2 regions of the Specibacter sp. NPDC078709 genome follow, and region 1 is predicted to be linked to the other one. Evidence: predicted binding sites of a transcription regulator. Region 1 holds the regulator's gene; the other holds the start of a gene.
What was found. Region 1 encodes Rex, which represses fermentation and respiration genes when NADH is low (regulators of the CRP and FNR family bind a similar motif). Its sites were predicted from a motif close to CTTGTGAANNNNTTCACAAG; they were not measured.
Positions count from the first base shown of each region.

Region 2: araB (ribulokinase) is a predicted target of Rex. The motif match lies at 3,910-3,929, and genes of this name have one in related genera.

Region 1 is NZ_JBFBLU010000005.1:222,402-228,464, reverse strand. It holds gene AB0P14_RS11540 (HAD-IB family hydrolase) at 1-302, opposite strand, end outside; gene AB0P14_RS11535 (glutaredoxin family protein) at 518-826, shown strand; gene AB0P14_RS11530 (redox-sensing transcriptional repressor Rex) at 1,006-1,713, shown strand; gene AB0P14_RS11525 (hypothetical protein) at 1,744-2,451, opposite strand; gene AB0P14_RS11520 (hypothetical protein) at 2,629-3,369, opposite strand; gene AB0P14_RS11515 (YceI family protein) at 3,570-4,127, opposite strand; gene AB0P14_RS11510 (histidine phosphatase family protein) at 4,291-4,953, shown strand; gene AB0P14_RS11505 (TlpA disulfide reductase family protein) at 5,064-5,651, shown strand; gene AB0P14_RS11500 (cytochrome c biogenesis protein CcdA) at 5,663-6,063, shown strand, end outside.
Region 2 is NZ_JBFBLU010000014.1:31,387-37,449, forward strand. It holds gene AB0P14_RS17250 (ABC transporter permease) at 1-1,000, opposite strand, end outside; gene AB0P14_RS17255 (sugar ABC transporter ATP-binding protein) at 997-2,523, opposite strand; gene AB0P14_RS17260 (ABC transporter substrate-binding protein) at 2,651-3,622, opposite strand; gene araB (ribulokinase) at 3,985-5,667, shown strand; gene AB0P14_RS17270 (L-ribulose-5-phosphate 4-epimerase) at 5,664-6,063, shown strand, end outside.

The DNA.
Region 1 (6,063 bases):
ACCTCTTCGCCAAGCTGGCGGATAAATTCGGTGCTGATGCCGGCAGCCAGTTTTTGAGCCGAGTCCTGAACGGAATGGACATCGTTCATGTTTTCGCCGCGCAGAATAAATTTGGTCTGCTTCCAGGCGAAGCCTGCAACATCGTGCAGCGTGAAAGCGCGCCTTTGATACATTTTTCGGGCCACGTGGAACAAGCTGGCACCCTTCATGAGGGTGTTGTCCACATCGAAGAAGGCGGCCTCGCCGTGATGCTCTACAGCTGTCGAGGGGGCCTCGGCACTGTTGCTAGTCACGTCGGGCATGGAACGAGTCTAGTCAATGCTTTCACCCTGTGACTGCACGCCACCGGTGGTAGTGGTTAACTGTGGGGAAACTTTCATTTTTAGGCCCGGGACAGCCCGTGGGCGGCTCTGGGCAGCTCAATGGCAAGCAGTGGAGCGGCTCATGGCTGTGTGCAGGTGTTTGCTGTGCAGGTGCCTACATTGTGTAGGGGCTGGAGTTGAGTAACGTTGTAGTCATGGAATCTGTTGCACATGACCCCTCTGACTCGCTTGACTCGCTTGCCGCCCCCAAAGTGCCACTGCTGCAGCTCGTGACACGTTCAGGCTGTCACCTCTGCGAAAATGCTCGCGAGGTGGTGGCCACCGTAGCTGGCCAGTTACAGCTTCGGTGGACCGAGGTCAGCCTCGATGAGCATCCCGAGCTGACCGAGCTCTACGGCGAGGAAGTTCCAGTAGTGCTCGTCAACGGGATCCAGCGCGATTTCTGGCACATTGACCCCATCCGTTTGGGAACAATTCTTAGCCGGGCCCTGACGGGCCAGTGACCGCTGGGCTGCAAAGGCTGCGCTGTACGGGGACGAAATTTCCCCGTACAGCGAACCTGCCCGCAGCTTTTTGGCTCTGACCTTGCCACGTCTTAGAGTTGATCAAGACCGACGCGGACTTTGCAGACACGTGTTCAGCAGTGCGCTGCGGCCTCAGTTTGAGAAGGTGGAGTGGTGTTTTGATCCCAACGCAACCCGCGGAGGAGCCGGCAGTAGAAGCAGTAGAACCGGCCAGACAGCTTCCCCCTGCCACCGTGGCCAGACTAACTCTCTATCTACGTACGCTCAACGCCTTGTTGGCCGACGGCGCGGACAGCGTCTCTTCTGAAGAACTAGCCGAATCTGCAGGTGTCGGCTCCGCCAATGTTCGCAAAGACCTGTCCTATTTGGGTTCTTATGGAACCCGCGGCGTTGGTTATGACGCAGCCAATTTGAGTCGCAAAATTGCCCAAGCCTTGGGGCTGACCCATGAATGGCGTGTAGCCATTGTCGGGGCCGGAAACTTGGGCCGTGCGCTGGCGCGATATGCAGGGTTTGAATCACGCGGCTTCGATGTAGTGGCCCTATTGGATGCCGACCAATTGGTGGTGGGCACGGAAATCGGATGGCTACGCGTCAGCGACGTGGAAAACCTCGAAAAAGTTGTCGAGTCCACCCGGGCCAACATGGCGGTGTTGGCGTTACCGGCCGCCGTGGCGCAATCAGTCTGCGACAGGGTGGTGGCCGCCGGTGTGCGTAGCATTCTCAGCTTTGCCCCGATTCCCCTTGCTGTTCCCGACCATGTGAACCTGCGCAAAGTGGATATGGCTACCGAGTTACAAATCCTTGCCTACCACGCACAACGGCTCCAGGAATTAGGGCTGGAAGAGGACAGGCCCGGCGCCTGAGCTGTGCGGGCTCTGTCAGCTACCGCTGTGTCAGCGCTTCGAGCGAGCCTTGTGAGCTAGGAAAAACTCCTTGGCAGGGGAGCGGAAAAGAATGAGCACCGCAACCAACCCCAGAATGATCCGGGCTCCTGAGTACAGTGTGTACGAGCCGCCGTCAGGCACCAACGCAATCGAGATGATGGCTAGAATCAGCGCCAGGGTTCGGGCCCAGGTGCGCCCGCGCCGCAGTTTGGCGGCGATCCAGAAATACAGGACCACACAGATTCCCTGCATGACGGCCAAGAGGGTCGCAGCTGAAGCGAACAACTGATCTTCGGTCACGCCGGCGTCGGCAAGTGCCTGTGGATTGTTTGCGACGGACTGCTCCACGGCGGCACGGATCAGTTCCTGTCCGGTGGGCGTGGTCATGGCAAAGGCCCAAACCACCAAGCCAAGCAGTTGGAGAACCCCGGCGGCCATGATCATTCGGGTGGCGACAATGACTTTGTTTGGTGGTGCCAATGATGCGCCCGAGTCAGAGCCTAGGCCTGCCTGGGCACCCTGAAATCCCGGGTACTTCGAGGCCGGTGCCAGTGGTGAGTTGGAGGTGAGCCGAGCTTGGGCGTCCTTGATCTCCTGCGGCGGTTCCCACCCGGCTGGGGCGTACTGACCGTAGCGAGGGACGCCAGGTGCAATTTCACCGTAGCTTCCCGGGGTTCTCGGGGTTTGCTCGTGCGGCTCTTCACCGGGGGTGCTCATGGCGACTGCTCTCTCAAGGGGTGCCGGTGATGGCCGGCAGACAAGTCAACTGCAGCCAGACATGGAGAAAGGCCGCGGCGGGTATTACTTAAACCCTACGCGACCTCTCTCTGCGCTCCTACTACCCAATCTCCTACTGCCCAATCGCTTACTGCCGGAGCAGCTACTGCCAAGAAACTAGTGGAGTGCGTTTCCGGAGCGGGAATTGAGCCATGCGGTGGATTCCGGCAGCCACATCAGGACCGTTGCCACAACAGCTAGCAAGCCGCCCCCGCCGCCAAAGAACATCAAGACGATGGTCAGGAAGGCGATGGCAGAAAGTGCCATCCTGGCCCACTGCATGCCTTCCTTGAGTTTCATGGCACATATGACAATGGCGGCAATCAGCACGAAGGAAATGAGGGAAACGATGATTCCCTTTACGCCAGCTGCTCGGACCGCAGCCCCAAATCCAAAGGGGTCGTTCCCTGCACCCAAGGCAAAGAGTGAGCCCAGCAGCAACACCAAAGTGGTCAGGACCCAGATGCCGGCCGCGGCCAGCCACATGATGTAGCTGAGTTTCAACATCTGTGGCAGCCCGTCCATCTTGAAGATGCCAGCGAATCCACCCACTGGCATCACCTCCCGGACGGAGTGAGGCATATCTTGCGGCATTTCAAACTTGAAGTCACCTGACGGAGCGCCGGGTGGCTGGTATTGCGGAGCTCCGGGTTGCTGGTATCCGGGAGGTGGCTGATGCGGCGGGGTGCCGGGTTGCTGGTATCCGGGAGGTGGCTGCGCGGGGCCTCCCTGATAGCCCTGACCCGTGGGAGGTGTTGGCGTCACGGGAGGGGTGGGGTTGGGCTGGGAACCATAGCCGGAAGGAGGTGGTTGCGAGCCTTGCTGCTCGGGACCTGGAAGCTCATTCGGTGTGCTCATAGTTAGACCCTAGCCTTTGTACCGTGCCTTGTATATGGCGCTATGCACGGCGCCATACTCGGCGTCTCACACGTCGTCGAAGGGTGCGGTGTTAAGCCTCTGGTGGGCGCAAAAATGCCGATCCGCTGGGGTAGCGGACCGGCATTAGTGGCTTCTTAGAGCAGACTCAGAGCAGGCTTGCAGAAGCAGTGTTGGAAAAATTATGCAGACTTGACGAAAGCAACATCCAAGGTGATGGTGACCTTGTCCGAGACTAGGACGCCACCGGCTTCAAGGGCAGCGTTCCAAGTCAGACCGAACTCCTTGCGGCTGATGACGGTCTTGGCTTCGAAGCCTGCGCGGGTTGCACCGAACGGGTCAACAGCAACGCCGTTGTATTCGCCCTTGAAGGTTACGGTCTTGGAGATGCCACGGATGGTCAGCTCGCCGGTGAGCTCGAAGTCCTCAGCATCGCCGGAGACGGCGGAGGAAACGAAGGTCAGCGTCGGGAAGGTTTCGACGTCGAAGAAGTCGGCGCTCTTGACGTGGCCGTCGCGGCCTTCGTCGCCTGAGCTGAAGCTGGCGGACTGGATCGTGGCGGTCACGGAGGACTCGGCGAGGGTGTCGCCGAGGGTCAGTGTGCCGTCAATGGCGGTGAACTGGCCACGAACCTTGGAGATGCCTGCGTGGCGGACAACGAAGCCAACCGTGCTGTGTGAGGGATCGAGGTTCCAGACGCCCTGGGCAAGACCGGTTGATTCGATGGTGGTTACTGACATGTGGAACTCCTTGAAATAGTTGGTGAAGCAAGAGCAGATCAGCCGCTGCGGTTGACCTTCACAGAGCATAAGCATGCGTTTGCATCTAATATTCCCGTGTTTCAAAAAAACTTTTCCCTGGCCGGATTAACCTCTTGAACAACAACTTTGAGAAACTGGTGCAATGTCCCGAGTAACAGTGCACCTTTTGCGTCACGGCGAGGTTTTCAACCCCGATGGCGTCCTCTACGGCCGGCTCCCCGAGTTTCACCTCTCAGAGCGCGGGCGCGCCATGGCGGTGATGGTGGCGGAGCACTTTTCTGCCCTGAAGAACGACGGCGGCGCACCGGTTTATCTGGTGGCCTCACCTTTGACCCGTGCCCAAGAAACAGCGCAGCCCACGGCTGAGGCGCTGGGACTGGAGATTGTGACCGACCCTCGCATCATTGAGGCTGAAAATCACTTCGAGGGTTTGGTCATGAGCCCGGCCGAGCTGCGCAAGCCTAAGCACTGGCCCTACTTCGTGAACCCCTTCAGGCCATCTTGGGGTGAGGCCTACCAAGCCCAAGCGGATCGCATGCTCGAAGCGGCACGTGATGCCCGGCGTCGTGCGTTTGAGATTGGAGGCGATGGCGCACAGGCCATCATGGTCAGCCACCAGCTGCCCATCTGGTCCACTCGGCGCAGCGCGGAAGGCAAGCGGCTCTGGCATGATCCCCGCAACCGCGAATGCACGCTGGCCTCTCTGACATCGCTGACGTTTGACGGCGATGACATTGTGGATGTGAGCTACAGCGAACCCGCCGCGGCACTTTTGCCCGGCGCCTCGACCACTCCCGGCGCCTAGGGCACACAGCTGATCATCAGCTATTCGACGTAGCGTAGAACATAATGCCATTTCCGCGTCTGCCCAATGGCCTCCCTGTTAACTGAAAGACCTGCTCCGTGACTTCTTCGATGAGCCGTAGATCGCTCCTTGTTGTTGGCGGTGCCGCACTGACTGCGGTGCTGGCAGCCTGTACCAGTGAGGACCCGTTGGCGCAGCAGGCCAACGCGGGAGATAACAAGAACTACATTGCCGGCGATGGCTCCGTGACCGAATATGGTGCTGGCGACAGGAAGGAACCGGTGACCTTCACCGGGACCTTCTTCGACGGCACTTCTGTGGATGCCGCAGATTTCCCCGGACACGTTACGGTACTCAATTTTTGGTACGCAGCCTGCGCCCCCTGTCGCATTGAAGCGCGTGATCTGCAGGCGCTCTACACGGATTTCAAGCCCTCGGGTGTGGAATTTATAGGCGTCAACGTCCGTGATGACAAGGCCGCTGCAGAGGCTTTTGAGCGCAATTTTGAGCTGAGCTACCCGAGCATTGCGGACAAGGACGGCGGCGTCTTGTTGGCCATGACCAAGCATGTGCCCCCGGCCGCAGTGCCCACCACACTGGTGTTGGATAAGAAAGGCCGGGTCTCGGCCAGAATCCTCGGCGTTGCCGAGAAGGGCACCCTGAAGGCGCTCATCACCTCCGCACTGGCGGAGAACTAACAGCCCCTCCCATGAACAATCCCTTTGCCGAAACAATCCTGAGCGGTTCTATGCTGCTGGCCATACCCGTGGCTCTGCTGGCCGGGCTGGTCTCCTTCCTTTCCCCCTGCGTGCTGCCACTGGTTCCCGGTTATCTGGGCTACGTCAGCGGACTCAGCGGGGCAGATTTGCAGGACCAGCGCCGAGGCCGAATGTTTGCCGGAATCGGGCTGTTCGTGCTGGGCTTCTCCGTAGTTTTTGTCCTCATCGGCGCCGTTTTTGGCCAGTTGGGTGCATGGCTCATGGGGCCCGACGCCGCTTGGGTCACCCAGGTGTTGGGCTTGGTGGTGATTCTTATGGGTGTGGTTTTCCTCGGCGGAATGAGCTGGTTCCAAAGCGAAGCCAAGATTCATGCGAAGCCACCGGCTGGACT
Region 2 (6,063 bases), on a different contig from region 1:
AAGTTTTCTTGACGGGCTTTTTCAGCAGGGACCGTAGTTTCGGTGACTGCAGCAGGCAAACAATAATGACCACCAAAGCCTTGAAGACCAAGGTAATCTCAGGAGCGATTCCCACGGTGTAAACAGTGGTGGTGAGCGTTTGAATGATGAAGGCGCCAATCACTGTGCCGGTGAGGCTGAACCTGCCACCCATTAGTGAAGTGCCGCCGATGACGACAGCCAGAATCGCATCCATTTCAATGTAAAGGCCAGCATTGTTGGCGTCGGCCGCCGTGACGTTGGAGCTAATCATCAGCCCGGCTAAGGCGGCACATAGGGCGCAGAAGATATACACGACCCAGGTCAGCGTTCGGGCATTAATTCCCGCGAGCCGGCTTGCTTCAGGGTTGATACCCACCGATTCAATGAGCGTGCCCAGCGCCGTCCTGCGCGTCAAAATGGCTGTGAGAGCAAAGACCACCACGGTGATGAGGATGGAGATGGGCAGCATCAGGAAGTAGCCCGCACCAATAGCTTTGAAGTGCGTGTTGGATACGGAGATGATCTGTCCGCCGGTTACTAGCTGGGCCAGCCCGCGACCAGCCGTCATCAGCACCAACGTGGCGATGATGGGCTGGATGCCAATAACGGAGACCAGAAAACCGTTCCAGACACCCATCAGTAGGCCAACAAGCACCGCAAGCACGACGGCGATCATCGCCGTGGTGAACGATCCCGGGTCTGGCGAGTTATAGATATACGTACAAGAAACAGCACCGGCTATGGCAACGATGGCGCCCACTGACAAATCAATTCCGCGTGAGGCAATGACCAGTGTCATGCCCAGTGCAATCAAGACTGTCGGTGCGCCGTTGCGTAGGATGTCCACCAAACTGCCGTAGAGGTGACCGTCCTGAACTCGGAGGGAGAAGAAGTCTGGGGCCATGATCTGGTTAAACACCAGCAAGGCAACAAGGGCCACCACTGGCCAGAGCAGATGCCCTCGAAGAAAAGATTTCATGATGGGGAACCGCCTGCGATGGTTTCCATGAGGTCATTGACGCTCACGTTGTCGTTGATGAGTTCGGCAATTTTCTTGCGGTCGCGAAGCACCGCAATTCTGTTGGAAAGGCGTACCACTTCCTCGAGTTCGGCGGAGATGAAAAGGATGGACATGCCGTCTTTAGCCAGCGAGAGAACCAGCTTTTGAATCTGTGTCTTGGCGCCGATATCGATTCCGCGGGTGGGTTCGTCGAGGATCAACAGCTTCGGGGAGGTGATCAGCCACCGGGCCAAGAGGACCTTTTGTTGATTCCCACCACTGAGGTTGCGAATGAGCGAGTTCGGGTTGGCCGGACGAATATCCAAGGCCTTGATGTATTTTTCCGTCAGCTCATCTTGTTGACGGCGCGGTATTCGACGCAGCCACCCCCGGCTGGCCTGCATAGCGAGGACGAGGTTATCGCGCACCGAAAGATCGCCGATCAGACCCTCAGCTTTCCTATCCTCGGAACTAAACGCAATACCGGCGTTGATAGCGTTGCGTGGCGTGCGGATCTTTCCCGGCACGCCACCCACGGTGAGGGATCCGACGTCGTACTTCTCTGCCCCGAACAACAGGCGAGCCAGCTCAGTGCGCCCTGACCCCAACAGCCCGGCCAAGCCGATGACTTCGCCGGGAAAAATCGAGAGATCAAACGGATCGATTCGCCCCTTCCGGCCAAGTCCCTCGGCGGTAATCACAGCCACAGCATCTGCGGCAGTGGCCTCCTTGGCCGCCGACGGCTCCTCGTCGAGCGCATCGAGAGTGGCCAGATCCTTGCCAATCATTTTGGCAATCAATTCCAGACGCGGTAGTGACCGGGTCATGTATTCGCCCACTAAAGCGCCGTTGCGCAGAACAGTGAGGCGGTCGGAAATCTCGTAGACCTGCTCCAAGAAATGTGAAACGAAGAGAATGGCCACACCGGAATCACGCAATTCGCGAATGACCTGGAAGAGCTGGTTGACTTCGCCCGTGTCCAGCGATGACGTGGGCTCGTCCAAGATCAAGACTTTGGCATCGACTTCGACCGAGCGGGCGATCGCAACCAGCTGCTGTACAGCGATGGAGTGGCTGGACAGTTCGGAACCCGGATCAATGTCCAGATGCATCCGGGACAGAATTTCAGTAGCCCTGGCCCGGACAGCTTTCCAATGAATCAGACCGCCACGGCGCGGCTCACGCCCCAGCAAGATGTTCTCTTCGACGCTGAGATTCGGGCAGAGGTTGACCTCTTGGTACACAGTGGCGATGCGAGCCTCTTGTGCCTGAGCGGGACTAGTGAAATTCTCCTGCCGTCCCAGCACGACGATTTTGCCCGAATCGATGCCATACACGCCAGTGAGGGCCTTGATCAGGGTTGATTTGCCAGCACCGTTTTCACCCATCAGAGCATGGACTTCGCCTTGAAAGAGGCGGAAATCAACGGCGTCCAAGGCTTTCACGCCTGGGAATTCGATGGAGATACCTTCCATCGTCACCACTGGTATGTCTTCATTCATGCTGCTTTACCTTTGCTGAGGTGGGTGGATGGGGAGTCCCCATCCACCCACGATCTGCTGTTGTGTGAAGTGCGCCGGTGCAGCCGCCGCTGTGTGTGCGGCTGCACCGGGTTAGTGCTTGAGCTGATTAGTACTTGCGATCCGGCAGGGCAGCCTTGGCCTGTTCGGAATCAAAAGTGGTCTCCACAGTGACCACGCGCTCAGGAACCGTCTCACCGGCCAAAACCTTCTTGGTTAGATCCATCAGCTGGTCTCCCAACAACGGGTTGCACTCGACGATGAAGTTGATCTTGCCGTCCGCAGCTGCGGTCATGCCATCCTTGGTGGCGTCAACGGAAATGATGGTGATGTCCTTGCCAGGAACCTTGCCAGCGGCCTCGATGGCTTCAATAGCTCCGAGCGCCATATCGTCATTGTGCGCGTACACAACATCGATCTTGGGGTTCGACTTCAGGAACGCCTCCATGACCTGCTTGCCACCTGAACGGGTGAAGTCACCGGTCTGCGATGCGATGATCTTGAACTTGGACTCGGCCTTGATGAGATCGGCAAAGCCGGACATGCGGTCGTTGGCCGGTGCAGCGCCCGTGGTGCCCTGCAGTTCCACAATATTCACATCACCTGTTGCTGCTTCCTTGTCCTTGATCAGCCACTTTGCTGCTTCCTGACCCTCGAGGACAAAGTCAGAACCCAAGAATGTCTTGTAGAGGGTTTTGTCGGGTGAGTCGATGGCGCGGTCGGTCAGGATGACGGGGATGTTGGCGTCCTTGGCTTCCTTCAGGACGGTGTCCCAGCCGGATTCAACAACAGGGGAGAACGCAATGAGGTCCACTTTTTGCTGGATGTAGGACCGGATGGCTTTGATCTGGTTTTCCTGCTTCTGCTGGGCATCAGAGAATTTCAGATTGATGCCTGCAGTTTTTGCAGATTCCTGGATTGATTTTGTGTTGGCTGTGCGCCAGCCACTTTCGGCACCAACTTGGGCGAAGCCCAACGTGATTTCATCGCTGCCACCGCCGGCGGCATCTGTGCTGCCGCCGCAAGCCGTCAGCGTCAATAGTGCGGCGAGTCCCACGGCCACCAAAGATTTCTTGAACAACTTAGCCTCCTGGTATGTCAGTCTCGAAGCGCAGGGAAGTCACCGGGACTGTACCGTCATCGCCACAAGAGCAAGTCATAGTGACCTGCATCTCAATTGTTAGCGCTCACACGTTGGTGTGTCAAGAGGTTCGAGAAGGAGAGGCCTGTTGCCCTTCGCGTTCCGAGATGAGTGCCGCGGAGTTCCCCGGGTTTCCGGGAAATTTTCAACAAATAATTTCCCGGGCCTCATTGAAAACGTTACTCATTCGAGGCGGATAGCCCTCTTGACGAGACATTGGGACTGTGCAACTGTTAGCGTTCACAAGTGTTTTTTTGGGCCGACATTGATGACAGCCCCGGCGCAGCATCTGAGAGGAAATTATGGGGACCCAGGATTCCTACGTAATTGGCATTGACTTTGGCACCCTGTCAGGTCGTGCCGTGGTGGTGCGCGTGAGCGACGGGGCTGAACTGGCATCAGCAGTAGTTGAGTACCCCCACGGAGTTGTGGAGCACTCACTTCCAGGAACTAGGGAACTTCTGCCGCCGGATTGGGCCCTCCAGGTTCCCGAGGACTACCGCCAGGTTCTCAAACAGGCCGTTCCCGCTGCAGTGGCACAAGCCGGAATCGACCCCGCGCACGTCGTGGGCATTGGCACGGACTTCACCGCCTGCACCATGGTGCCCACCACTAGCGACGGCACACCTCTGTGCGAACTGCCGGAATGGGCCAACGAACCACACTCCTTCATCAAGTTGTGGCGCCACCACGCCGCGCAGTCTCAAGCTGAACGCATCAACGAGCTGGCGCGTGAGCGTAAGGAGAGCTGGCTGCCGCGTTACGGTGGGCTGGTCTCCTCGGAGTGGGAATTTGCCAAGGGACTCCAGCTTCTAGAAGAAGCTCCGGCCGTGTATGCCGCCATGGACCACTGGGTGGAAGCCGCAGACTGGATTGTTTGGCAGCTGACCGGGAGCTATGTACGCAATGCTTGCACCGCGGGATACAAGGGCATCCGACAGGACGGCCAGTATCCTTCCCAAGACTTCCTTGCTGCTTTGAACCCCGGCTTTGCGGGCTTCGTTGTGGATAAGTTGGATCATCCAATCGGCAATCTGGGGGATGCGGCTGGTTACCTCAGCGCTGAAGCCGCACGCTGGACTTCCCTGCCAGCAGGTATCCCTGTCGCCGTCGGAAACGTGGATGCACATGTCACAGCCCCCGCAGCCAAAGCTGTGGAGCCCGGTCAGATGGTCGCCATCATGGGCACCTCAACCTGCCACGTTATGAGCTCCGAGGAACTGCGGGAAGTCCCGGGTATGTGTGGTGTGGTTGATGGCGGCATCATTCCGGGTCTCTATGGCTATGAGGCTGGTCAGAGTGGAGTGGGCGATATCTTTGGCTGGTTCATCAAGAATTCAGTTCCAGAGAGCTACGTTGCCAAAGCCGCCAAACGGGGAATAGGCATCCATGAATACCTCACGTCGTTGGCTGAGCGCCAGAATATTGGGCAGCATGGCCTGATCGCCTTGGATTGGCACAGTGGCAACCGTTCGGTACTCGTGGACCATGAACTGTCGGGTGTCGTGGTGGGTCAGACATTGGCCACACGTCCCGAAGACGGCTACCGCGCGTTACTGGAAGCCACAGCCTACGGTGCGCGGGTCATTGTCGAGACGTTCAATGTGGCTGGCGTTCCCGTCAAGGAGTTCATCGTGGCAGGCGGTCTTATGAAAAACCGGTTGTTGATGCAGATTTACGCCGACGTACTGAACTTGCCGCTGTCCACGATCGGCTCCAGCCAGGGCCCTGCTCTCGGCTCCGCTATCCATGCTGCGGTGGCCGCGGGCTTGTACCCGGACATCAGGGTTGCATCGGCCGCGATGGGTAGCATCAACCGTGCCGTGGTTACCCCGATTCCGGAAAATGTGGCCGCCTACGATGCCTTGTTCGCCGAATACCGGCTGCTCCACGACTACTTCGGTCAGGGTGCCAATGACGTGATGCACAGGCTTAAGGCCATTGCCCGCGACGCGCACAAGGTTGCGGCGGAGGTCTCGGCATGACGACGACACCGGATAACTCAAAGGCCTCCAGCACTGCAGCGGCCACCTCAGCTGTGCCCCCCGAACCATTCCCTGCCACGGCAGCACCGGAGCTTTTGGCAACCATCGCCGCCGTTCGTGAGGAACTCTGTGCTTTGCATGCGGAGCTGGTCCGGTACGAGCTGGTTGTATGGACGGCAGGCAATGTTTCGGCCAGGGTGCCAGATTATGACCTCATGATCATCAAGCCTTCGGGGGTTGAATACGATTCGCTGACGCCTGAATCCATGGTGGTCACGGACCTCTTTGGTACCCCAGTAGATGGAGGATGGGGCAATCCTGAGCTGGCGCCGTCGTCCGATACGGCGGCGCACGCCTACGTCTACCGGCACAAGCCGGAGGTGGGCGGGGTGGTGC